4 regions of the Kocuria sabuli genome follow, and region 3 is predicted to be linked to each of the others. Evidence: riboswitches for the same ligand, from Rfam matches in the RefSeq annotation. Region 3 holds a riboswitch; each other region holds the start of a gene.
The links. Region 3 has a riboswitch for S-adenosylmethionine ahead of RE027_RS15735 (cobalamin-independent methionine synthase II family protein). Riboswitches for the same ligand answer to the same signal wherever they lie in the genome.
Positions count from the first base shown of each region.

Region 1: linked by a shared signal. The riboswitch ahead of RE027_RS02825 (bifunctional o-acetylhomoserine/o-acetylserine sulfhydrylase) and the one ahead of RE027_RS15735 (cobalamin-independent methionine synthase II family protein) in region 3 are both predicted to bind S-adenosylmethionine.
Region 2: linked by a shared signal. The riboswitch ahead of RE027_RS16405 (O-acetylhomoserine aminocarboxypropyltransferase/cysteine synthase family protein) and the one ahead of RE027_RS15735 (cobalamin-independent methionine synthase II family protein) in region 3 are both predicted to bind S-adenosylmethionine.
Region 4: linked by a shared signal. The riboswitch ahead of RE027_RS15555 (LLM class flavin-dependent oxidoreductase) and the one ahead of RE027_RS15735 (cobalamin-independent methionine synthase II family protein) in region 3 are both predicted to bind S-adenosylmethionine.

Region 1 covers NZ_JAVHZE010000002.1:117,493-123,313, forward strand. The annotation lists gene RE027_RS02815 (alpha/beta hydrolase) at 1-648, opposite strand, end outside; gene metX (homoserine O-acetyltransferase MetX) at 688-1,872, opposite strand; gene RE027_RS02825 (bifunctional o-acetylhomoserine/o-acetylserine sulfhydrylase) at 1,869-3,260, opposite strand; SAM riboswitch class IV at 3,337-3,452, opposite strand; gene RE027_RS02830 (VOC family protein) at 3,593-4,231, shown strand; gene RE027_RS02835 (CPBP family intramembrane glutamic endopeptidase) at 4,285-5,064, opposite strand; gene RE027_RS02840 (S9 family peptidase) at 5,256-5,821, shown strand, end outside.
Region 2 covers NZ_JAVHZE010000024.1:18,573-24,393, forward strand. The annotation lists gene RE027_RS16385 (dihydrolipoamide acetyltransferase family protein) at 1-940, opposite strand, end outside; gene RE027_RS16390 (alpha-ketoacid dehydrogenase subunit beta) at 937-1,992, opposite strand; gene RE027_RS16395 (thiamine pyrophosphate-dependent enzyme) at 1,989-3,164, opposite strand; gene RE027_RS16400 (Lrp/AsnC family transcriptional regulator) at 3,419-3,871, shown strand; SAM riboswitch class IV at 3,992-4,101, shown strand; gene RE027_RS16405 (O-acetylhomoserine aminocarboxypropyltransferase/cysteine synthase family protein) at 4,151-5,467, shown strand; gene RE027_RS16410 (cystathionine gamma-synthase) at 5,476-5,821, shown strand, end outside.
Region 3 covers NZ_JAVHZE010000021.1:31,473-37,293, reverse strand. The annotation lists gene RE027_RS15760 (acetyl-CoA C-acetyltransferase) at 1-442, opposite strand, end outside; gene RE027_RS15755 (CoA transferase subunit B) at 439-1,146, opposite strand; gene RE027_RS15750 (CoA transferase subunit A) at 1,143-1,880, opposite strand; gene RE027_RS15745 (IclR family transcriptional regulator) at 2,024-2,803, shown strand; gene RE027_RS15740 (3-hydroxybutyrate dehydrogenase) at 2,835-3,590, opposite strand; SAM riboswitch class I at 3,763-3,866, shown strand; gene RE027_RS15735 (cobalamin-independent methionine synthase II family protein) at 3,879-5,096, shown strand; gene RE027_RS15730 (cobalamin-independent methionine synthase II family protein) at 5,147-5,821, shown strand, end outside.
Region 4 covers NZ_JAVHZE010000020.1:50,561-56,381, reverse strand. The annotation lists gene RE027_RS15570 (aliphatic sulfonate ABC transporter substrate-binding protein) at 1-379, opposite strand, end outside; gene RE027_RS15565 (ABC transporter ATP-binding protein) at 454-1,293, opposite strand; SAM riboswitch class I at 1,299-1,403, opposite strand; gene RE027_RS15560 (CoA-binding protein) at 1,544-2,008, shown strand; SAM riboswitch class IV at 2,115-2,229, shown strand; gene RE027_RS15555 (LLM class flavin-dependent oxidoreductase) at 2,307-3,725, shown strand; gene RE027_RS15550 (DUF4383 domain-containing protein) at 3,885-4,358, shown strand; gene RE027_RS15545 (baeRF2 domain-containing protein) at 4,436-5,566, opposite strand; gene RE027_RS15540 (Rv3202a family protein) at 5,726-5,821, shown strand, end outside.

The sequences.
Region 1 (5,821 bases), on a different contig from region 3:
CACGACGTGCGTGAGGTACTCCCCCACGTGCCGGAGCTCCTGGGGGCTGATCCCGTGGCCCACCCCGGTGTACTGCACCTTCATGACGTCGGCGTGCCCGAGCATCCACTCGGCCGTGGCGTCGACGAGGTGCGGCGGGATGACCGGGTCCTGCGGGTCGCGGCCCCAGAACATCCGCAGGGGCTGCTCGCGCAGCCGGTCGTCGGCGAACGACGGGTGCTCGCCCGGCACCACGAACCCGGACAGGCCCACCACCGCGGCGATCTCCCCGGGCAGGCGGCGGGCCAGCGAGGTAGCCATCGCCATGCCCTGCGAGAAGCCCAGCAGCGTGATGCTGGGGTGCTCCGCGGCGCGCTCGCGCAACCACCCGGCCACCGGCTCGACGGCCTCGGCGACGCGCTCGGCCGAGAAGCTGAGGTCGCCCGCGAGCGGGAACCACTGGTAGCCCAGCTGGACGGGCTGGGGCGCGCGCAGGGAGGCCACGCTGAACTCCCCCGGCAGCTCCGGGACGAGGCCCATGAGGTCGTGCTCGTGGGAGCCGTAGCCGTGCAGCAGCACGAGCAGCGGGGTGCCGGGACGGGCGTCGGCCTCGTTGCTCCAGACGGCGTGGGGGGCGGCGGTTCCGGTCGGGGCGGGGGCGTCGGTCATGGCACCAGTGTGCCACCCGGGACCGGGCGGACCGGGCCCTCAGGGCCGGGCCAGCACCGTCTCGACCAGCAGCTTCCCGATCTGCGGCGTCTCGATGAGGAAACCGTCGTGCCCGGACGGGGACGAGAGGGTGTGCCGCCGGACGTCCCCCGGCAGGGCGGCGGCCAGGACGTCGGACTCCCGCGGCAGGTAGAGCCGGTCGGAGTCCACCGCGGCCACGAGCCAGTCGCACGAGGTCGTCGAGAGGGCCTCCTCGAGCGTGCCGCGGCCGCGGCAGACGTCGTGGGACATGAGCGTCTCGTTGACCGCGAGGTAGCTGTTCGCGTCGAAGCGCCCCGCGAGCTTGGACGCCTGGTGGTCGAGGTAGCTCTCCACCTGGTAGCGCCCGCGTCCGCCGGGGTGCGTGTCGATCACGCGCTCGTCGGCCTGCGGGGTGCGCCCGAACCGGTGGTGCAGCTCGTCGGCGGAGCGGTAGGTGATGTGGGCGATCCGCCGCGCCAGGCCCAGCCCCGCCACGGGGAACGGACCGTCGTAGTAGTCCCCGCCCCGGAAGTCGGGGTCCTGGCGGATCGCGAGGTTCTGCGCCTGGCCCCAGGCCAGCTGCTCGGCGCTGGACTGGGCGCAGGCGGCCACCACCGCGCAGGACCGGACCCGGTCGGGGTGGCTCACGGCCCACTCCAGGGCGCGCGCCCCGCCCATGGACCCGCCGATGACGAGGCGCCACGAGGCGATGCCGAGGGCGTCGGCCAGCGCGGCCTCGGCGTGCACGGAGTCGCGCACGGTGACCAGGGGGAAGCGGGATCCCCAGGGACGGCGCTCGGGGTCCACCGAGGCCGGGGCGGGGGTGGCCGGCCCGGTGGTGCCGTAGCAGCCGCCCACGATGTTGGCGCAGACCACGAAGTACCGGTCCGTGTCGATGGCGGCGCCGGGGCCGACCAGGCCGTCCCACCAGCCGCCGCTCTCGGCGGCGCGCCGCTCCGCCTCGGAGGCGCCGGGGCGGGCCCGGCCGGCGGCGACGTGGGTGTCCCCGGTGAGGGCGTGCTCCACGAGCACCGCGTTGGAGCCGTCCGGGGCGAGCACGCCCCAGGTCTCGTAGGCGATCCGGACCTCCGGCAGCCGGAAGCCGGACTCGAGTTCCAGCGTCCCGATCCCGGCGTGCCGCGGCACGCCGTCCTCGCGCACGCCCGGACCGGCGTCGGCGCCCCGCACGACCGTCACGCTCACTCCTTCCCTCCGGGCACGGCCGCTGCCGCGGCGAAGCCCTGCTCCAGGTCCGCCAGGATGTCCCTGACGTTCTCGAGGCCCACGGACAGGCGCACGAACCCGGGCTCCACGCCCGACGCGAGCTGCTCCTCCGGCAGGAGCTGGCTGTGCGTGGTGGACGCGGGGTGGATCACGAGCGAGCGGACGTCGCCGATGTTCGCGACGTTCGAGTGCAGCGTCAGGGCGTCCACGAAGGCCGCACCGGCCTCCCGCCCGCCCTCGAGCACGAACCCGAGGACGGAGCCCGCGCCGCGGGGCGCGTACTTGCGCGCCCGGTCGTGCCAGGGCGAGGACTCCAGTCCCGCCCAGCTCACCGTGCGCACGTCCTCGCGGGCCTCGAGCCAGCGGGCCACCTCCCCGGCGTTGGCCACGTGGCGCTCCATGCGCAGGGACAGCGTCTCGATGCCCTGCGCGATGAGGAACGCGTTGAAGGGGGAGATCGCCGAGCCGAGATCGCGCAGCAGCTGCACCCGGGCCTTGAGGATGTACGACAGGTTGACCCCGAACGCGCCCTCCGCGCCGAGCGCCTGGGCGTAGACCAGACCGCCGTAGGACTCGTCGGGCTGGTTGAAGCCGGGGAAGCGCTCCGGGTACCGGCCGAAGTCGAAGGCGCCGGAGTCCACGATCACGCCGCCGAGCGCGGTGCCGTGCCCGCCCAGGAACTTGGTGGCCGAGTGCACCACGATGTCCGCGCCCCACCGGAAGGGCTGGACGAGGTACGGGGTCGCCACCGTGTTGTCCACGATGAGCGGCACCTCGTGCTCGTGGGCGATCCCGGAGACCGTCTCGATGTCGAGGACGTCGTTGCGCGGGTTCGGGATGGTCTCGGCGTAGAAGGCCTTGGTGTTGGGCCGCACGGCGCGCCGCCAGGCCTCGGGGTCGTCCGGGTCCGCCACGAAGGTGCTCTCGATGCCGAGCTTGGCGAGGGTGAACTTGAACAGGTTGTAGGACCCGCCGTACAGGCTGGGACTGACCACGACATGGTCCCCCGCCCCCGCGAGGTTCAGGACCGCGAAGGTCGTGGCCGACTGCCCGGCACTGAGCAGCAGGGCGCCCACCCCGCCCTCCAGCGCGGCGATGCGGTTCTCCACGACCTCCGTGGTCGGGTTGCCGATCCGGGTGTAGATGGGACCGAGCTCCGCGAGCGCGAAGCGGTCCGCGGCGGCCTGTGCGTCCGGGAAGACGAAGGACGTGGTCTGGTGGATCGGCAGGGCGCGGGAGCCGGTGACCGGGTCGGGGCGCTGGCCCGCGTGGATCTGCTGGGTCTCGAAGGACCAGCCCCCCGGGTTCTCGGGGGTGGGCAGCTCGGCCGCGGGGGCGTCGGTGGGGGAAGCGGGGGACTCGGACATGCCGGGACTCCTTGCGGGTGTCAGGGGTCCGGTGTCCGACCGTGGTGGTGCTGCCGTGCGACGGCCGGGCACCGAGGACCCGCGCTTGCTCGCTCGCCGGTCGCGAGGAGCCCGGTCTTCACCCAGGGCACCCCACCGCGGTGGAGGGTTGCCGGCCAGCTAGCTGGGGCTTGGACGCTGGCGCTCATGACCTGGGCAACATTGTCCGGATTCCGGCGACGCGGCGTCAAGCCGGGCCCGGCGAGTCCCCCGGACACGGTCTGTGCGCGGCGGGCTCCGGCACGGCGCGGACCGATTTGGAGACGAAACTCACACGGTGCCACGATGAGCCCATGAGAGTCGACCACGTGTCCTACGCCTGCCGCCCGGAGGGCCTGGCAGCCACCACCGAGGGCATCGCCGACCAGCTCGGGATCGAGCCGGTCAAGGGCGGGGTGCACCCCCGTTTCGGTACCCGCAACATGATCCTGCCCCTCACCAACCACCAGTACGTGGAGGTCGTCGAGGTCCTCGAGCACCCCGCCGCGGAGAAGGCGCCGTTCGGCCAGGCCGTGCGTGCCCGCTCCCGGGCCGGCGGCGGCTGGATGGGCTGGGTCGTCGAGGTCGACGACCTCGCTCCGTTCGAGGACCGTCTCGGCCGCCGGGCCGTGCCCGGCCACCGGGTGTTCCCGGACGGCCGGTGCCTGGAGTGGCACCAGATCGGCGTCAAGGGTCTGATGGCGGACCCCCAGCTGCCGTTCATGGTGCACTTCGACTCGGGCCCGGAGATGCACCCCTCCCAGGCGCGGCTCACCGACGTGGGTCTGGCGGGGATGTGCATCGCCGGTGCGCCCGAGCGGGTCACCGAGTGGCTGGGTGCGCCCGTGGAGACCGCGCTCGACCAGCTGAGCGTGGACTGGCGCTACCCCGCGGGCACCCCCGGCCTGCTCTCCGTCTCCTTCGCGACCCCCGACGGCCTCGTCACCATCTGAGCCGGAGCACGGGCTGCACCGCGGGCCGGGGCGGGTGCGCCCCGGCCCGCGCCTCAGCCGAGCAGCCAGGCGGTGCCCAGGAAGCCCACGGCGTCGAGCAGGAAGTGCGCGACGACCAGGGGCATCACCCGCCCGGTGCGCCGGTAGAGCTCGGCGAACACGAGGCCCATCACCACGTTGCCGAGGAAGGGACCGATCCCCTGGTAGAGGTGGTAGCTGCCGCGGAACACGGCCGTGACCGCCAGCACCACCGGCCAGCGCCAGCCGATCCGGGTGAGCCGGTCGGTGAGGAACGCGACCACCACCACCTCCTCCACGAGGGCGTGGCGCAGCGCGGAGAGCAGGAGCACCGGCACCGTCCACCAGTGCTCGGCCAGCCCCGACGTCGTCACCTCGGCGGTGAGGCCCAGGGCGCGGCCGGCCGTGTAGAGGGCGAGCGTCCCGAGACCCATGATCAGGAACAGCACCGCGCCCAGCCCGAGGTCCGGGAGCGGCATCCGGGCGTCGAGCCCGATCCGCCGCCGCGCGATGCCCAGGGCGCCCGCGGACCCGGCGAGCAGGTAGAGCGCGAGCAGCACCGGCACCAGGTCCAGCCCGATGCCCGTGAGCTGGCGCAGCAGGTCGAACAGCGGCTGGAGGCTCAGCGGCGGGTTCATGGTCGTCCGCGCCTCGGAGAGCGGTCCGCGGGCGAGCTGCTCCGCGAGGGAGAGCACCGCGTAGAGCGCCGAGGCGCCCAGCGAGACCCCGAGCACCAGGAGCACCTGCACCCACAGGTCGGCGCGGGTGGAGCCGAAGGCCGGAGGGCGCGGGGCGAGGTGCGAGGGGGTGCTCATGCGGACATTCTGGCACCGGCGGGGCCGGGCCCCGGGCCGGGAGCGCACGCACCGGTGCTGCTCGAGTCCGGGGGGCGACCGCCGGCCGCGGCGCCCCCGGGGGCGAGGTCGCCGGGCCGGTCGAGGCGCTCCGCGCCGGGCGGCACGTCGCGTCCGCCGGGGGCCGGCCCGTCTTCCCTAGGATGGGAGTCATGACAGCCCTTCCCCCGCAGATCAGCCGCCAGCCCGTGGAGCGCGCCTTCCACGGCCACGTGTTCCCCGACCCCTACGAGTGGATGCGGGCCAAGGAGTCCCCCGAGGTGCTCGCCCACCTGGCGGCGGAGAACGAGTACGCGGAGGCCAGCACGGCGCACCTGGCGGGACTGCGGGAGTCGATCTTCGGGGAGATCAGGAACCGCACCCAGGAGACCGACCTGTCGGTGCCGAACCGGCGCGGCGACTGGTGGTACTTCTCCCGCACGGTGGAGGGTGGCGCGCACCAGGTGTTCTGCCGGGTCGCGGCGGCCACCACCGGCGACGTCCTCGCGGACTGGACCCCGCCCGTCGTCGAGCCCGGGCTCCCCATGGCCGGGGAGCAGGTGCTCCTCGACGCCAACGCGGAGTCCGCGAAGCACGAGTTCTACTCGCTCGGGGGCTTCGACGTCTCCGAGGACGGGGAGCTGCTGGCCTGGTCCGAGGACGTCACCGGCGACGAGCGGTTCACGCTGCGCGTGCGCGACCTCACCACCGGGGCGCTGCTCGCCGACGAGATCCCCGA
Region 2 (5,821 bases), on a different contig from region 3:
CGAGCTCGGGGTGGCGGGCGAGGCCGGCGAGGACGAAGCGGGCGACCAGCGCCATGAGCCCCGGCGCGGTCGCCGGGTCCTGGGCCTTGAGCTCGGCGCGCAGCTCCACGAGGCGCGTGGCGTCCACGTCCACCCAGACGGTGGCCTCGGGGATCTCGGTGCGCGAGCGGGTCATGGCCTGCGCGACGACCTTGCGCACGCCCGTGACCGGGACGCGCCCGGCCACGCCCAGCCCCGTGCGCGGGTCCCGCGCGGCCGGCTCCACCGCCGGGGCCGACGACGGTGCGGCGGCCTCCCGCGGAGCCGCCGCCGGGGCGGTGGCCGCGGCCGCGACGTCGCGGCGCAGGATGAGCCCGCCGGGCCCGGAGCCGCGCACGGTGGAGATGTCGATGCCCCGGTCCTTCGCGAGCTTGCGCACGATCGGCGAGATGACGGTGGGGGCCAGCCGCGGGGCCGAGGCCATCGCGTCGTGCGCCGCCCCGGTCGCGGCCGCCTGCTCGGCGGCGGCGGGGGCCGTCCGCCTCGGCCGGCGCCGACGACCGGCCGACCCTCCGGCGGGGGTGCCGTAGCCGATGAGCACGCTGCCGGAGCCCTCGCCGTCGTCGGCGGCCGCGGGGTCCGCCCCGGCGCGCTCCTCCTCGCGGTAGGTCTGCCCGCCCTTCGGTCCTCCGCCCTGCGGGGAGGGGGTCCCGGTCCTGTCCCCGGTGTCCACGGAGATCAGCGGCGCGCCCACGTCGAGGGTCTGCCCGGAGGCGCCGTGCAGCTCGTGCACGGTCCCGGCGAAGGGGCAGGGCACCTCCACGGCGGACTTGGCGGTCTCGACCTCGGCGATGGGCTGGTCCACGGCGACGGTGTCGCCGACCTGGACGAGCCAGTCCACGAGCTCGGCCTCGGTGAGGCCCTCGCCGAGATCCGGCAGGGTGAACGTCTTCACGGTCATGGTCGGTCCTCCCACTGCAGGTCGTCCACGGCGTCGAGGATGCGGTCGACGCTCGGCAGGTAGTGCTCCTCGAGCTTGGGCGCGGGGTACGGGATGTCGAAGCCCGTCACGCGGCGCACGGGCGCGGCCAGCGAGTGGAAGCAGCGCTCCTGCACCCGCGCCACGATCTCCGCCGCCACGGACGCGAAGCCCGGCGCCTCGGCCACGACGACCACGCGGCCGGTCCTGCGCACCGACGCGGCGACCGTCTCGTCGTCGAACGGGACGATGCTGCGCAGGTCCACGACCTCGAGCGAGCGGCCCTCGGCCTCGGCCGCCGCGGCGGCCGCCAGGGCGGTGGGCACGGACGGCCCGTAGGTGAGGATCGTGGCGTCCTGCCCGGCGCGGGCGACGACGGCGCGGCCTTCCCGGTGCTCCGGGGCGCGGTGCTCGTAGCGCTCCTTCAGCTCGGCGAGGTCCACGGGTGCCTTCGACCAGTAGAGCTTCTTGGGCTCGAGGAACACCACGGGGTCGTCGGAGTCGATCGCCTCGCGGAGCATGAGGTAGGCGTCCTCGACGGTGGCCGGGGTGAAGACCTTCAGCCCCGGGGTGTGGGCGTAGTACGCCTCGGAGGAGTCGCAGTGGTGCTCCACGCCGCCGATGCCGCCCGCGTACGGGATCCGGAGCACGATCGGCAGGCGCACGGCGCCGCGGGTGCGGTTGTGCATCTTCGCGATGTGCGAGGCGACCTGCTCGAAGGCCGGGTAGGCGAAGGCGTCGAACTGCATCTCGATCACCGGGCGCATCCGGTTCATCGCCATGCCCACGGCCATGCCGGCGATCCCGGACTCGGCGAGCGGGGTGTCGAAGCAGCGGCTGCGGCCGAAGCGCTTCGTCAGCCCGTCCGTGATCCGGAAGACGCCGCCGAGGGTCCCGACGTCCTCGCCGAAGACGACGACGGCGGGATCGGCCGCCAGCGCGTCGGCCAGGGCGGTGTTGAGCGCCTGGGCGAAGGTGGCGGGCCTGACGGCCGGCGTCCCGCCGGCCGGGGCGGGGGCCTGGAGGGTGCTCACGGTGCGGTCTCCTCTCGGGCGAGCTCGGCGGCGAGGAGCTGCTCCTGCTCGGCGAGCTGCGGGGTCTGCTCGGTGTAGACGTGGCGGAACAGCTCGAACGGGTCCACCTCCACGTCGGCGTTCATGCCGTCGCGCAGGACCGCGGCGACGTCCTCGGCGGCAGCGGCGATGCGCTGCTCGGCCGCGTCGTCGAGCAGGCCCTCCCCGGCGAGGTAGACGCGCATCCGGGTCACGGGGTCCTTGGCGATCCACTCCTGGACCTCCGCGTCGTCGCGGTAGCGGGTGGCGTCGTCGGCGTTGGTGTGCGCCTGCATGCGGTAGGTGTGGGCCTCCAGGAGGAGGGGCTCGGACTCCGAGCGCGCCAGGTCCACGGCGCGGCGCAGCGTGGCGAGCAGGGCCACGAGGTCGTTGCCGTCCACCCGCTCCCCGGCCATGCCGTAGCCGACCGCCTTGTGGGCGAGGCTCGGTGCGGCCGACTGCTGGGACAGGGGCACGGAGATCGCGTAGCCGTTGTTCTGCACGAAGAACACGACCGGCAGCTTGAAGACGGCGGCGAAGTTGAGGGCCTCGTGGAAGTCGCCCTCGCTCGTGGCGCCGTCGCCGCACATGGCCAGGACCACGGTGTCCTCGCCGCGCAGCTTCGCGGCGTGGGCCACGCCCACCGCGTGCAGCAGCTGGGTGGTCAGCGGGGTCGACTGGATGCCCACGTGGTGCTCGTGCGGGTCGTAGCCGCCGTGCCACTCGCCGCGGAAGATCGCCATGACGTCCATGGGCGCCACGCCCTTGGCCATCACGGCCACGCTGTCCCGGTAGGTGGGGAACAGCCAGTCGCCCTCCCGCAGGCACAGGGCCGCGGCCACCTGGCAGGCCTCCTGGCCGTGGCTGGACGGGTAGACGGCCATCCTGCCCTGGCGCACCAGCGCGGAGTTCTGGTCGTTGACCCGGCGGCCGACCACCAGCTGCTCGTAGGCGGCCAGCAGGACGTCGTCGGCGGGCAGCGTGTACTCGTGGCCGGGCTCGGTGCCCTGCTCTTCGGTGGGCAGCAGCCGGCCGGCGGGGTCCACCATCCGGATCTCGCCGCGGGCCGGGAGCATGTACTGCTCCGGCGTGATGCCGAAGGTCTGGGAGGCCCGGAGGATCGGGTCCCCGGGCGTCTCGACGGTCTGGCTCATGGTGTCCCCTCGGTCGGTCCCCGCGCCGGGTGCAGACGCGGGGAGGCAGGAAGGTCGGTGAAATCCTGTCCGCCAAGTATGGGAACGGTGGAGGGTTCGTATCCAGGAACCCGGGAAAGTGCAGAATCCCGGGGGCAACACTGCGGTCCGCGTGGACGAAATGCTCTACTGTGGCGTGGAACACAGTGATTCGTCCGGCACGGTTCCGCCGTGCGCCCGCCCGCCCCTCCCGCCCGACCCCGAAGGAGCCCGCCGTGCTCTCGACCCCCGTGCCGCTGGACGAGACCGACCGGAAGATCCTCGCCGAGCTCTCCCGGGACGCCCGGCAGTCGGTGACCGCGATCGCCGCGACCGTGCACGTCTCCCGCGCCCACGCCTACGCCCGGATCAACCGGTTGCGCGACGAGGGGGTGATCCTGCGGTTCAGCACCGTGGTCGACCCGGTGCGCGCCGGGCTGCAGGCCTCGGCCTACGTGACGCTCAAGCTCCAGCAGAACACCTGGCGGGAGCTGTGCGCGCAGCTCCAGGCCATTCCCGCGGTGCACCACATCGCGCTGGTGGGCGGGAACTTCGACGTCATGCTGCTGGTCCGGGCCGTGGACACCGTGCACCTGCGGCAGGTGATCTTCGAGCACATCCAGCAGCTGCCCGGCGTGGTGGACACGCAGACGTTCCTGATCTTCGAGGACATCGACACGAGGACGTGACCCGCCCCCGCCGCGTTCCGGGAACGCGACGGGGCGTCACCCGGACGTCATGATCCGTCACGGACGTCATCTTCCGTCGCGGAACGACGCCGACTATCTCTGCACATAGTGTTGTTCCAGCTTCATGAGACGTGACCGCCAAGCTCCGACTGGGTCGCGCACCAACCCCATGCTCATTGGGTGGTTCGGATGAGGAAGCGGCCTGCATTCTCCGCGGGCGCCCACCGGGCGCCGCGGGCCGTCCGGTGCGGGTAAGAGCAAGCGCACAGGAGCCGTGCCATGTCCCTCCCCGTGACCGACCACGACCTCTCGACCCGGCAGATCCACGCCGGCGCCGACCACGACCCGGGTCAGCGCACCCTGACGGTGCCGATCTACCAGAGCGCCGCCTTCGAGTTCCCGGACTACGAGGCCGCCAAGCAGATGTTCGCCCAGACCCGGGCGGGCTTCACCTACACCCGCACCGGCAACCCCACGGTCGCCGTGCTCGAGCAGCGGATCAGCGACCTCGAGGGCGGCGCGGGCGCCGTGGCCACCGGCTCCGGCCAGTCCGCCGTGGCCGTGGCGCTGCTCGCCCTGCTCGGCCAGGGGGACGGCAAGCACCTCGTCGCCTCCGAGAAGCTCTACGGCGGGACCGTGGACCTGCTCACCGACTCCCTCGCCGACCACGGCGTCGAGGTCGACTTCGTGGACCCCACCGTCCCCGGCGCGTGGGCCGCGGCCGTGCGTCCCGACACCCGGGCCTTCCTGCTGGAGTCCATCGGCAACCCGCTGGCCACGCTGCCGGACCTGCCCGGGATCGCCGACGTCGCCCGGGCCGCCCGGGTGCCCGTCGTCGTCGACAACACCCTCGCCTCCCCGGTCCTGTACCGGCCGCTGGAGAAGGGCGCGGACATCGTGGTGCACTCGGCCACCAAGTTCCTCGGCGGCCACGGCAACGCGCTGGCCGGGGCGGTCGTGGACGGCGGGACGTTCGACTGGTCCGCGCAGCCGGAGAAGTGGCCGCAGTTCACCCGGGCCCGCGCCCGCTGGGGCGGGCGGAGCCTCGTCGACAAGTGCGCCGGCGCCAGCCCGTACCTGCACCTGGTCCGGGCCAAGTACGTGCACGACTTCGGCACCACGCTCTCCCCGTTCAACGCCAGCCAGATCCTGCAGGGCACCGAGACCCTCGACCTGCGGGTGGCCCGCCACACGGCCTCCGCGCTGACGGTGGCCGAGTTCCTCGCCGGGCACCCCGCCGTCGCCCGCGTCCACCACCCCGGGGTGCCCGGGGACCCCGGGGCCGGGATCGCGGCCCGGGACTTCCCCCGCGGGACCGGCTCCGTGTTCTCCTTCGACCTCGCCGCCCCCGACGACGCCGTGGGGCCCTTCATCGACGGGCTGCGCCTGTTCAAGCTGGTCGCCAACATCGGGGACACCCGCAGCCTCGTGGCGCACCCGGCGGCGATGACCCACTGCCGGCTCACGCCCGAGCAGCGCCGGGCCGGCGGGATCGCCGAGACCACCATCCGGCTCTCGATCGGCCTCGAGGCCCCGCAGGACCTCCTGGCCGACCTCGGCCAGGCCCTCGACCGCGTTCAGACCCTCGGGAAGTGAGCCCCACCATGAGCCAGACCATCAGCACCCGCCGGCGCGGGTTCACCACCACCGCCGTCCACGCCGGCCAGCAGCCCGACCCCCTGACCGGGGCCGTCATCCCGCCGATCTACCAGACCTCCACCTTCGCCCAGGACGGGATCAACGTCCTGCGGGCCGGCCACGAGTACAGCCGCGGCTCGAACCCCACCCGCAACGGCTTCGAGGAGCAGCTCGCGGCCCTCGAGCACGGCGAGCGCGCCTTCGCCTTCGCCTCCGGGATCGCCGCCGAGGACGCGCTGCTGCGGGCCGTGCTGCGCCCGGGGGAGCACGTCGTGCTCGGCGCCGACGGCTACGGCGGCACCAACCGGCTGA
Region 3 (5,821 bases):
TGGCCACGGCGTCCTCGAGCACGAGGTCGCCGTAGCTCTTGCCCTGCCGCACGCCCATGGCGAGGTGCGGGGCGTGGGTCATGGACTCCTGGCCGCCGGCCACGACGATCTCGGCCTCGCCCGCGCGGATCATCCGTGCGGCGTTGGTGATGGCCACGAGCCCGGACAGGCAGACCTTGTTCACGGTCTCCGCGGGCACGTGCAGGGGGATCCCGGCGGTGACGGCCGCCTGGCGGGCCGGGTTCTGGCCGGCGCCGGCCTGCAGGACGTGGCCCATGATCACGTAGTCGACCTGCTCGGGGGTGAGCCCGGCGCGCTCGAGCGCGCACGTGATGGCGTGGGCGCCGAGCTCGGCCGCGGTGAGGGACGCCAGCTGGCCCAGGATCTTGCCCTGGGGCGTGCGGGCGCCGGACAGGATGACGACGTCGGTCGGGGTGTTCATCGGTTCTCCTCGGCAGCAGCTGGTGCGGTGGGATCGGTCCCGGTGGGGACGGTGTCGGGGGTGACGTCCTGCAGGTCGGTGCGGAAGGACGCCTCGGTCTTCTCGCGGATCTCGTCCTCCGTGACCCCCGGGGCGAGGTTGCGCAGCACGAGTCCGCCGTCCTCGACGTCGAACACGCACAGGTCCGTGACGATGCGGTCCACCACGCGCACCCCGGTGAGCGGGAGGTCGCACTCGGTCCTGATCTTGGCGGAGCCGTCCTTGGTGACGTGCTCGGTCAGCACGACGACGCGCGGGGTGCCGGCCACCAGGTCCATGGCCCCGCCCATGCCCTTGACCATCTTCCCGGGGATCATCCAGTTGGCGAGGTCGCCGGTGCCGGAGACCTGCATCGCGCCGAGGATCGCGATCTTGACGTGCCCGCCGCGGATCATCCCGAAGGACGTGGCGGAGTCGAAGATCGAGGCCCCCGGCTGCAGGGTGATGGTCTGCTTGCCGGCGTTGATGAGATCCGGGTCCTCGTCGCCCTCGTAGGGGAACGGGCCCATGCCGAGCACGCCGTTCTCGGACTGCAGCACCACGTCGACACCCTCGGGCAGGTTGTTGGCCACGAGGGTGGGGATGCCGATGCCGAGGTTGACGTAGTCGCCGTCGGAGAGCTCCACGGCGGCGATCGCCGCCATCTCGTCGCGGGTCCAGCTCATGCCTGGTCTCCGTTCTGCTGGGCGGACCGCCCGGCCGGGCGGGGGCGGACGGTGCGCTGCTCGATGTCCTTGGGCGCGCCGCTGTACTGCGCGACGTGCTGGACGTAGACGCCCGGGGTCACGATGTGGTCCGGGTGGATCTCCCCGACCTCCACGAGGTGCTCGACCTCGGCGACGGTGACCTTCCCGGCGGTCGCGACGATGGGGTTGAAGTTGCGCGCGGTGTAGCGGTAGACGAGGTTACCGTCGGTGTCGCCGGTGTGGGCGTGGACCAGGGCGACGTCGGCGACGATGCCGCGCTCCTGCACGTAGGTCTCGCCGTCGAACTCGGCGTGCGGCTTGCCCTCGGCCACGAGGGTGCCCACCCCGGTCCTCGTGTAGAACGCGGGGATGCCGGCGCCGCCGGCCCGGAGCCGCTCGGCGAGGGTGCCCTGCGGGTTGAACTCGACCTCGAGCTCCCCGTCCAGGTACTGCTGGGCGAACAGCTTGTTCTCGCCCACGTAGGAGGCGAGCACCTTCGCGACCTGGCGGTTCTCGAGCAGCACCCCGAGGCCCTTCCCGTCCACGCCCATGTTGTTGGAGACCACGGTGAGGCCGGTGACCCCGGAGTCGCGGACCGCCTCGATGAGGTCCCGCGGGATCCCGCTGAGCCCGAACCCGCCCACGGCGAGCGTCATGCCGTCCCGCAGGTGCTGCGCCAGCAGCTCGGCGGCGTTGTCGATGACCTTGGACACCCTCGTCCCTTCCTGTCGGAGAACTGTGACCCAGGACTCAATCTAGGAATCCCCCACATACCGGTCAACCGGTCCGCCGGAATCCCGCGGGATCTCCTCATCATCCGGCCACGGGGCGCCCGGATGTCCATATAGTGGAGTCCATGACGGAGGAGGGCGGGGCGGGTGCGGGCACCCAGGTGGTCCACCGCGTGGCGCAGCTCCTGCGCGCCGTCGCGGGCCGGGAGCAGGGCGGCACCGTGGCGGAGCTCGCGGCGGCGACCGGTCTGACGCGCCCCACCGTGCACCGGCTGCTGACGGGCCTGGCCGACGAGGGGCTCGTGGACCGCCCCGCCGGCAGCGGTGCGTGGCAGCTCGGCCCGGAGCTCTACGTGCTGGGCGCGGTCGCGGCCCACCGCCACCCGATCCGGGAGCTGGCCGGGCCGTCGCTGCGCCGGCTCGCCGAGGCCACCGGCGAGAGCGCGTTCCTCTCGGCCCGCCGCGGGCCGGAGACGGTCTGCCTGGCCCGGGTGGAGGGCGCGTTCCCGATCCGCTCCCACGTCCTGTACGAGGGACTGCGGCTCCCGCTCGGGGTGGCCTCGGCGGGCCTGGCGGTCCTGGCCCACCTGCCGGACGCCGAGGTGGAGCGGATCCTGGCCGCCACGGCCGGTGCCCGCGCGGAGTGGGGTCCGTTGCACACCGCCGAGCGGATCCGGGGACTGCTCGCGGACGTGCGCCGGGAGGGCTTCGCCGTGAATCCCGGACTGATCGTGGAGGGCAGCTGGGGGATGGCCGCGGCGGTCTTCGACGCGACCGGCGCCCCCGTCTACGCGCTGAGCCTCACGGGGATCGAGCCACGCTTCGCCGGCGAGCGCCGCCAGCCCCTGGGCCGGGCCCTGCTCGCGGAGGCCCACCGGCTCTCCCGGGAGCTGGGCCACCGCTGAACAGGAGCGGCTGAGCAGGAGCGGCGGGCGCTCAGCGCGCGCTCCAGCCGCCGTCCATCGTGTAGGACGCGCCGGTGACCATGGAGGCGTGCGGACCGGCCAGCCACGCGACGAGACTGCCGACGTCCTCGGGCTCCACGAGCTTCTTCACCGGCGTCTCGCCGAGCATGATCCGCTCCACGACCTCAGACTCGGGGATCCCGTGCACCTTCGCCTGGTCCGCGACCTGCTTCTCGACCAGCGGGGTGCGCACGTAGCCGGGGTTGACGCAGTTGCTGGTCACCCCGTGCGCGGCGCCCTCCAGGGCCACGGTCTTGGACAGGCCCTCGAGGCCGTGCTTGGCCGCGACGTAGGCGCTCTTGTAAGGGGACGCGCGCAGCCCGTGCACGGAGGAGATGTTCACGACCCGCCCCCAGCCCTGCCCGTACATGTGCGGCAGGGCCGCGCGCACCAGCAGGAAGGGGCTCTCGAGCATGAGCACGAGGATCCGGTGGAAGTCCGCCGGGTCGAACTCCTCGATCGGGGAGACCTTCTGGATGCCGGCGTTGTTGACGAGCACGTCCACCTCGAGGCTCAGCCCGGCCAGCGCCGCGGTGTCCAGCAGGTCGACGGCCCACGCCCGCCCGCCGAGCTCGTCCGCGACCCGCTGCGCACCGGCCTCGTCGACGTCGGCCACCACCACGTGGGCCCCGGCGCCGGCCAGGGCGCGGGCCGCGGCCAGCCCGATGCCGCTCGCTCCCCCGGTCACCAGCGCGGTGCGTCCCTCGAGCCCGTTGTCCTGGAACATGGAGATCCTTCCGTCCGTCCGCCGTGCCCGCAGGGTCCGGGGCACCGGTCACCGTCACGGTATGTGATCCAGCGCACGACGGCGAGCAGCACCCGGCGCGTCACACGGCGTCATGCCCGTCACGCGGGTGTCGAATGGCGCAACATCCGGGCCGTGCGGTTGGATGGGGTCGTCACCATCCAGAGCGGCCGAGAGATCTGGCTCGACGACGCCGCAGCAACCCGGGCGGACGGACCCCGTCCTCGCCCCCGGTGCTACCGCCAGGACCGATGGAAAGGACAGCACTTCATGCTGCACAGCGCCGAGCGCATCCTCACGACCCACGCCGGGTCCCTCCCCCGCACCCCCGGGCTGCTCGCGGCCAACGAGGCCCGCATCTCGGGCGCGGCGAGTCACCAGGAGTTCGAAGCCCTGCTGCAGGAGGCCGTGGTCGACGTGGTGCGCCGCCAGCGCGAGGCGGGCATCGACGTCGTCAACGACGGCGAGTACGGCCACGCCATGACCCACTCCGTGGACTACGGGGCGTGGTGGACGTACTCCTTCGACCGCACGGGCGGGCTGGCGATCGTCGACGACAACGAGGCCGACGTCCCCAAGCGCTCCACCCCGGGCAACGTGGTGCTCACGAGCTTCCTGGACCGGCGGGACTTCGCCACGTTCCACGACGCGTACACGGACCCCTCCTCCGGCATCCACCTGGCCGACCCGGACCTGCCGCCGCCCGTCTTCCCGGCGGCGACCGGCCCGCTCTCCTACACCGGCCAGGCCGCGGTGGCCTCCGACGTCGCGGGCCTCACCGCCGCGCTGGGGGAGACCGGTGCGGCCGAGGGCTTCGTCGCCGCCCTCTCCCCCGGCTCCGCCGCCCGCATCGGCAACCACCACTACGGGAGCGAGGAGGAGTTCCTCTACGCCTGGGCGGACGTGCTGCGCGAGGAGTACACCGCGATCCTCGACGCCGGCCTGGTGCTGCAGATCGACGACCCCTCCATCGCCGAGTCCTGGGACCAGATCAACCCGGAGCCGGCCGTGGAGGACTACCGGCGCTTCGTCCAGGTCCGGGTGGAGGCCCTCAACCACGCCCTGCGCGGCCTGCCCCAGGACCGGATCCGCTTCCACCTGTGCTGGGGCTCCTGGCACGGCCCGCACACCACGGACCTCGAGTTCAGGCACCTGGTGGACCTGCTGCTGTCGATCGACGCGGGCGCCTACTCCTTCGAGGGCGCCAACGCCCGGCACGAGCACGAGTGGAAGGTCTGGGAGGACCACGCCCTGCCCGAGGGCAAGCTGATCCTGCCCGGCGTGGTCTCGCACGCCACCAACGTCGTGGAGCACCCCGAGCTCGTCGCCGACCGGATCGAGCGCTATGCGAAGCTCGTGGGCCGCGAGAACGTCATCGCCTCGACCGACTGCGGCCTGGGCGGGCGCGTGCACCCCCAGATCGCGTGGGCGAAGCTCGAGACGCTCGCCCACGGCGCCGAGATCGCCTCGCGCCGGCTCTGGGCCTGAGCGCCCCGACCGCACCCACCCCCGTCGCCCACCCCCCGAGGAGCACCTCCATGACCCTGCAGAACACCGACCGCGTGCAGACCACCCACGTGGGGTCCCTGCCCCGGACCCCGCGCCTCCTGGAGGCCAACCGGCAGCACACCGACGGCGCGATCACGTTCGAGCAGCTCACGGACGAGCTCGCCACGGGCGTCGAGGACGTCGTGCGGCGGCAGCGGGAGACCGGCGTGGACGTGGTCAACGACGGCGAGTACGGGCACACCATGTCCAGCGCCGTCGACTACGGGGCCTGGTGGAACTACTCCTTCTCCCGCCTCGGCGGGCTCACCCCCTCCGACGAGGACCGGTGGGCGTCCACGGAGAGGAAGCGGTCCTCCCCCGGCAACATCGTGCTCACGAGCTTCCCGGACCGCCGGGACCGCGAACGCTTCCGGGAGGCGTACGAGGACCCGTCGTCGGGCATCCTCACCGGGCGGTCCGCCACCACGCAGCCGAAGATCACCGGGCCACTGACCTACACGGGCCAGGAGGCGGTGGCCTCCGACGTCCGCAACCTCAAGGCCGCCATGGCGGCCACGGGCGCGGAGACGGGCTTCGTCGCGGCCCTGTCCCCCGGCTCCTGCGCTCGCGTGACCAACGAGTACTACCGGACCGACGAGGAGCTCCTCCACGCGTGCGCCGACGCGATGCGCGAGGAGTACCTGGCGATCACCGACGCCGGGCTG
Region 4 (5,821 bases), on a different contig from region 3:
GCGCGGACCACTCCGGCTGCGAGTAGAGGTCGACGACCTTGATCGGGGTGTCGTTGCTGCGGGCCAGCAGGGCGGCGGAGCCGGCGGTGGAGCCGATGTCGACGGCCTCCGCGCGCAGCGCCTCGTTCGCCTTGTTCGAACCCGCGGACTGCACCCACTCGACCGTGGTGCCCTCCTCGGCGAAGGCGGCCTCGAGCCAACCCTTCTCCTTGATGACGACGGAGAGCGGGTTGTAGGTGGCCCAGTCGACCACGACGGTGTCGTCGCCGCCGGCCTCGGCCTCGCCGGAGCCCTCACCCGCCATGCACCCGGTCAGGGTCAGGGCGAGAACGGCCGTGAGGGCGGGGATCGCGCGGGCGGAGCGCGGGGAGAGCGGCATGGTGGGGCCTTTCGTGGTGGGGCGGAGTGCGGCGCGGGGTCGTCGTCGTGCCCGGCGGGCGGGGACGGCCGGGGTCAGCGGGCCGCGGGGTGGTGGGCGTCGACGCCCAGGTGGCCGAGCAGCTGCACCCGCAGCCCGGCGAGGACCTCGGAGGCGCGGTCGCGGGGGCGCTCGCCGGGGACGGAGAGCACCGTGCTGATCGAGGCGGGGGCGGTCGGGCCGGTGCGGCCCAGGACGACCACCCGGTCCGCGAGCTGCAGCGCCTCGTCGACGTCGTGGGTCACGAGCAGGACGGTGGTCGGCTGGGCCGCGTGGACGGTGAGCAGGAGGTCCTGCATCTGCATCCGGGTCAGGGCGTCGAGCGCGCCGAACGGCTCGTCGAGGAGCAGCACCCCGGGGTTGCGGGCCAGCGCCCGGGCCAGCGACGCGCGCTGGGCCATGCCGCCCGAGATCGCCCGGGGACGGTGACCGGCGTGCGCGGTCAGCCCGACCAGGCGCAGCAGGTCGTCGATCACGGCGTCGCCCTCGGCCCGGCTCAGCCCGGAGGGCAGACCCAGGCGGACGTTCTCGCGCACGGAGCGCCACGGCAGCAGCCGGGGCTCCTGGAAGGCGACGGCGCAGCGCGGGTCGATCCCGGAGACGGGCGTGCCGTCGATGAGCACCCGGCCCGCCGAGGCGGTGTCCAGGCCGGCCGCGGCCCGCAGCAGCGTGGACTTGCCGCACCCCGAGGGCCCCAGGATCGCCACGACCTCGCCGGGCCGGGCCGTGACGTCGACGTCGTGCAGGACGTGGTGGGCCTGCCCGCCCGACGGGAACGCCTTGCCGACGTGTTCGAAGGCCACCGAGAAGGCGCGCTTGCGGGAGACCGGTGCGGTGGCGGTGGACGGTGCAGAGCCCAGCAGAGACGTGCCCATGATCAACTCCATCGGTCCTGGCATTAGCACCTCGCACGGGGAGTCGGACGGATCCGTGCCGGTTGCTGCGACGTCGACGAGCCAGGTCTCTCAGCCGCTCCGGATGGTTACCGGCCCCATTGAACGTGCTCCCCGGGGTGCCTGGCAAATCCCGCCGGGCGCCCGCGCGGAGCTGCTGCCGCTCCTCGGCCGGCGTCCCCGGCCGGCGGGAGACTGTCCGGAGGAGCGGCTCGGGTGCCAGGATGGGTCCATGAGCCGCAACGACCCCGCCGTGATCGACCGCCTGATGACGCAGCCCGGCCGGTGGGCCGTCGTGGGGCTGACCGGCAACACCGCCCGCACCGCGCACCCGGTGGCGGCGCGGATCCGCGACGACCTCGGCATGACGATCGTCCCCGTCAACCCGAAGGGCAAGGCGGTCCACGGCGAGCCCGGGTTCCGCACCCTCGCCGAGGTCCCGCAGCCCGTCGACGTGGTGGACTGCTTCGTCAACTCCCGCCGGGTCGGCGCGGTCGTGGACCAGGCCGTCGCCGCCGGCGCGAAGGCCGTGTGGCTGCAGCTGGGCGTCGTGGACCACGACGCCGCGGCCCGGGCCGCCGCCGCCGGACTCGACGTGGTCATGGACACCTGCCCGCTGATCGAGCTCCGGGCGCGGCTGCAGCGGGGCTGGACGCTGGACCCGCGGCGCACCCCGCCCCTCGCTCCGCCCGCCTGAGCCGCTCCGCTCCCGGCTCCTCCCGGGCCGGATCCTCCGGGCGCGGTCCGGTGTGACGCAGGTTGCACCGCCCGCGGTGCGAGCCGCTAAGCTGGTCCGCGACGACGATGACGAGACCCGACGCGAAGCTCTGGCTGGTCGGGCGGCAACCCTCTCCCGTAGCGGGGTGCCCCAGATGAACATCGGGCCGCGGCGCACACGCCTCGTGGCAAGTACGGCGCCCACCAGTGCGTCGGACCCGCGAGCAGGTCCCCAGGACGCACGGGCGCGGGTCGTCAGCGATCCGGGAGGACCACCCATGAGCAAGCGCATCGCCCTCAACGCCTTCGACATGAGCTGCGTCGGCCACCAGGCCCCCGGCCTGTGGAAGCACCCGCGCTCGCGGGCCGACGAGTACAACACCCTCGAGTACTGGACGGACGTCGCCCAGGTCCTGGAGCGGGGCCTGTTCGACGCGATGTTCCTCGCGGACGTCGTCGGGTACTACGACGTGTACCAGAACTCCGCGGCGCCGGTGATCAAGGACGCCACCCAGATCCCGGTCAACGACCCCTTCATGCAGATCTCCGCGATGGCGGCCGTGACGAAGCACCTGGGCTTCGGGGTGACCAGCGCGATCACCTACGAGCAGCCGTACCCGCTGGCCCGGAAGTTCGCGACCCTCGACCACCTGACGAAGGGCCGGATGGGCTTCAACGTGGTGACGTCCTACCTGAAGTCCGCCGCCGAGAACCACGGGCTGACGGAGCAGATCTCCCACGACGAGCGCTACGAGATCGCCGAGGAGTTCATGGAGGTCTGCTACAAGCTGTGGGAGGGCTCCTGGGAGGACGGCGCGGTCAAGCGCGACCGGGCCAACGGGGTCTTCGCCGATCCCTCCCTCGTGCACCCCATCCAGCACCACGGCAAGTACTTCGACGTCCCCGGCATCGGGCTGACCGAGCCGTCCCCGCAGCGCACCCCGCTGATCTTCCAGGCCGGAGCCTCCTCCCGCGGACGCGCGTTCGCCGGCCGCCACGCGGAGGCGGTGTTCGTGGGCGGCATCCGCCCGGACCTCACCCGCGTGGTGACCGACAAGCTGCGCGACGAGGCGCAGGCCCAGGGCCGGGACCGGGACGACCTCAAGATCTTCGCCATGCTGCACGTGATCGTCGACGAGACGGACGCGAAGGCCGAGCAGAAGCGCCGCGACTACGAGCGGTACGCGGACGCCGACGGCGCGCTGGGCCTCGTGGGCGGCTGGTCCGGCGTGGACCTGGGCCGGTACGACGAGGACGACGTCCTGGAGTACATCAAGACCGACTCGATCCAGTCCTTCCTGACCCCCTTCACCACGGCCGATCCCCACAAGAAGTGGACGGTCAGGGAGGTCGCGAAGCACATCTCGATGGGTGGCATGGGCGTGCCGATCGTCGGCTCCCCGCAGACCGTGGCCGACGAGCTCGAGCGGTGGATCGACGACGGCGGGCTGGACGGCATCAATCTCGCCTACCACGTCTCCCCGGGCTCGTTCGAGGACTTCGTGGAGTGGGTCGTGCCGGAGCTGCAGAAGCGCGGCCGCTACCGCACCGCGTACGAGGGCACCACGCTGCGCGAGAACGTCTACGGCGCCGGACGGACCAAGGTGCTGGACACCCACCCGGCCGCGAGGTACCGGGGCGCCTACGCGGGCAGGGCCTCCGCGGCGGACACGCCCGCCCGCGTGCCCACGTCCTGAGCCGTTCCCCGGTCCGCGCCAGACTTCTCGCGCGGCGGTCTTGGACCTGGCGCGGGAGAGCAGTACGCTAATAGTACAAAGCATGCTTTCCATGACCGTCCGCCATTCCGGGATCCGCGACCCGGGTCACCGCAGACACGAAGGAAGCGAGGCACGACCATGACGACTCCCGCCGCACGGCCGGACCGCCGCACCAACCACCGCTCGCCCGTCCAGACGGCAGCCCTGCTCTACGGGGCCGTCTTCCTGCTCGTGGGCCTCGCCGGGTTCATCCCCGGCATCACCACGAACTACGACCAGCTCATGGTCGCCGGCCACGAGTCCGAGGCGATGCTGATGGGCATCTTCCAGGTCTCCTGGCTGCACAACATCGTCCACCTGCTCTACGGCGTCGCCGGCATCGCCCTGTCCCGCTCCGGCTCCGGCGCCCGCAACTTCCTGCTGTGGGGCGGCCTGGTCTACCTCGTCCTGTGGATCTACGGCCTGCTCGTGGGGCACGAGTCGCAGGCGAACTTCGTCCCCCTGAACAGCGCCGACAACTGGCTGCACCTGTTCCTGGGCGTGACCATGGTGGCCCTGTCCTTCCTGCGCCGCGACACCCGCGACCGCAACACCACCGGCCCCGCCTACTGACCCGGCCGGCCCACCGCGCCGCACGATGACGACGGCTCCCCCACCTCGGTGGGGGAGCCGTCGTCGTCGGTGACCGGTCAGCCGGCCGGGGCGGCGCTCCAGCGCAGCAGGGCGGCGATGTCGACGCCGTCGGGCAGCGCCCCGGGAGCGAGGAACACGGGGCGGGCGTCCGTCAGCAGCGCGGCCCGCACCAGGGCCTCGGCGGCCGGGACCCGGCCGAGCGCCGTGGCGCCCAGGGCGTCCGCCTCGTCGACGGCGATCCACGGCTCGGCGTCCAGCACGACCAGCTCCGCCTCCGCGTCGAGGGCGTTCTCGTCGATGAGCACGGTCTCCGCCTGCGCCTGCTGCAGCGCGGCGACGACGGGGGCGACCCCGTGCACGGCCGTGCGGTCCGGACCGTTCTCCTGCTCCGCGAGCCGTTCCAGCAGCGCCTGCTGCCGGCGGGCGATCAGCTCGCCCACGGAGCGGTCGATCTGCTCCGCGAGGTCGGCGGAGTCGCTGCCGTCGGCGCGGGTGTTGGCGTTGACCATGCTCACGAGGGGCTGGACCGCCTTGGACAGCTGCTCCTCCACGAGGCCCCGCGCCCTCATGTCCCCGGCGAGGACGACGAGCTGGGCGCCGCTCTCGGCGACGGCCTTGTCGATCTGCTCGGCGACCTGCTCCGTGTTGCGCCGCCACACGACCTCGGTGTGGCGCTGCCAGCGCGCCTGGGACCAGCCGCCGCCGGGGAACTTGTTGATGTGGTTGGTCTCGCCCTCGATCTGCTGCTCGCCCTCGGCCCTGCGCCCGCTGGCGCGCTGCAGCCGGATCTCGCCGCCGTCCCGGCTGACCTCGGCGACGACGTAGGGGAAGTCGTCGGGGCGGTGGCGGAACAGGGGGGTGAGGTCCGGGGCCGCGTCCACCCTGACCACGCCGGGCCCGGCCAGCGGTCCGGGCAGCACCTCGTCGATCTCCACGGTGCCGTCGCGCACCACGAGGAACCGGCTCACCGGGTCCGGCAGGCCCTCCGCCGGTCGCACCGCGGCCTCCACCGCGGCGAGGTCCGCCCGGGCCGCCCCCTGCCGCTCGAGTTCCCGGCAGATGTTCTCCGGCAGGACGTCGATCGCGTGGAGCGAGTCGACCGTTCCCGTGCTGATGTCCGCGTACACGGTGCACCAGGGGCCCTTGCTCTTGAACAGTTCGGCGTAGCGGTGGAATCGGCTCGTCATGATGGACAACTCCTGCTGTTGAGCGGTGCTTCCTGTGGTGCAGACCACGTTATCGGACGGTCCGGGGCTGGGAACAGAAGACGCGGCGAGTATGGTCGGTCTCACGCGACCGGTCGCGCGACCGGTCGCCCCGTTGGTCCCACGACGCAGGAGGTAGCCATGAGCGACGCACTCGGCCCGAGCGGCGAGTACAACGAGGCCGACCGGCTCGAGCAGTCGATCGACGCCCAGCCGCCCGAGATGGACGACCAGGAC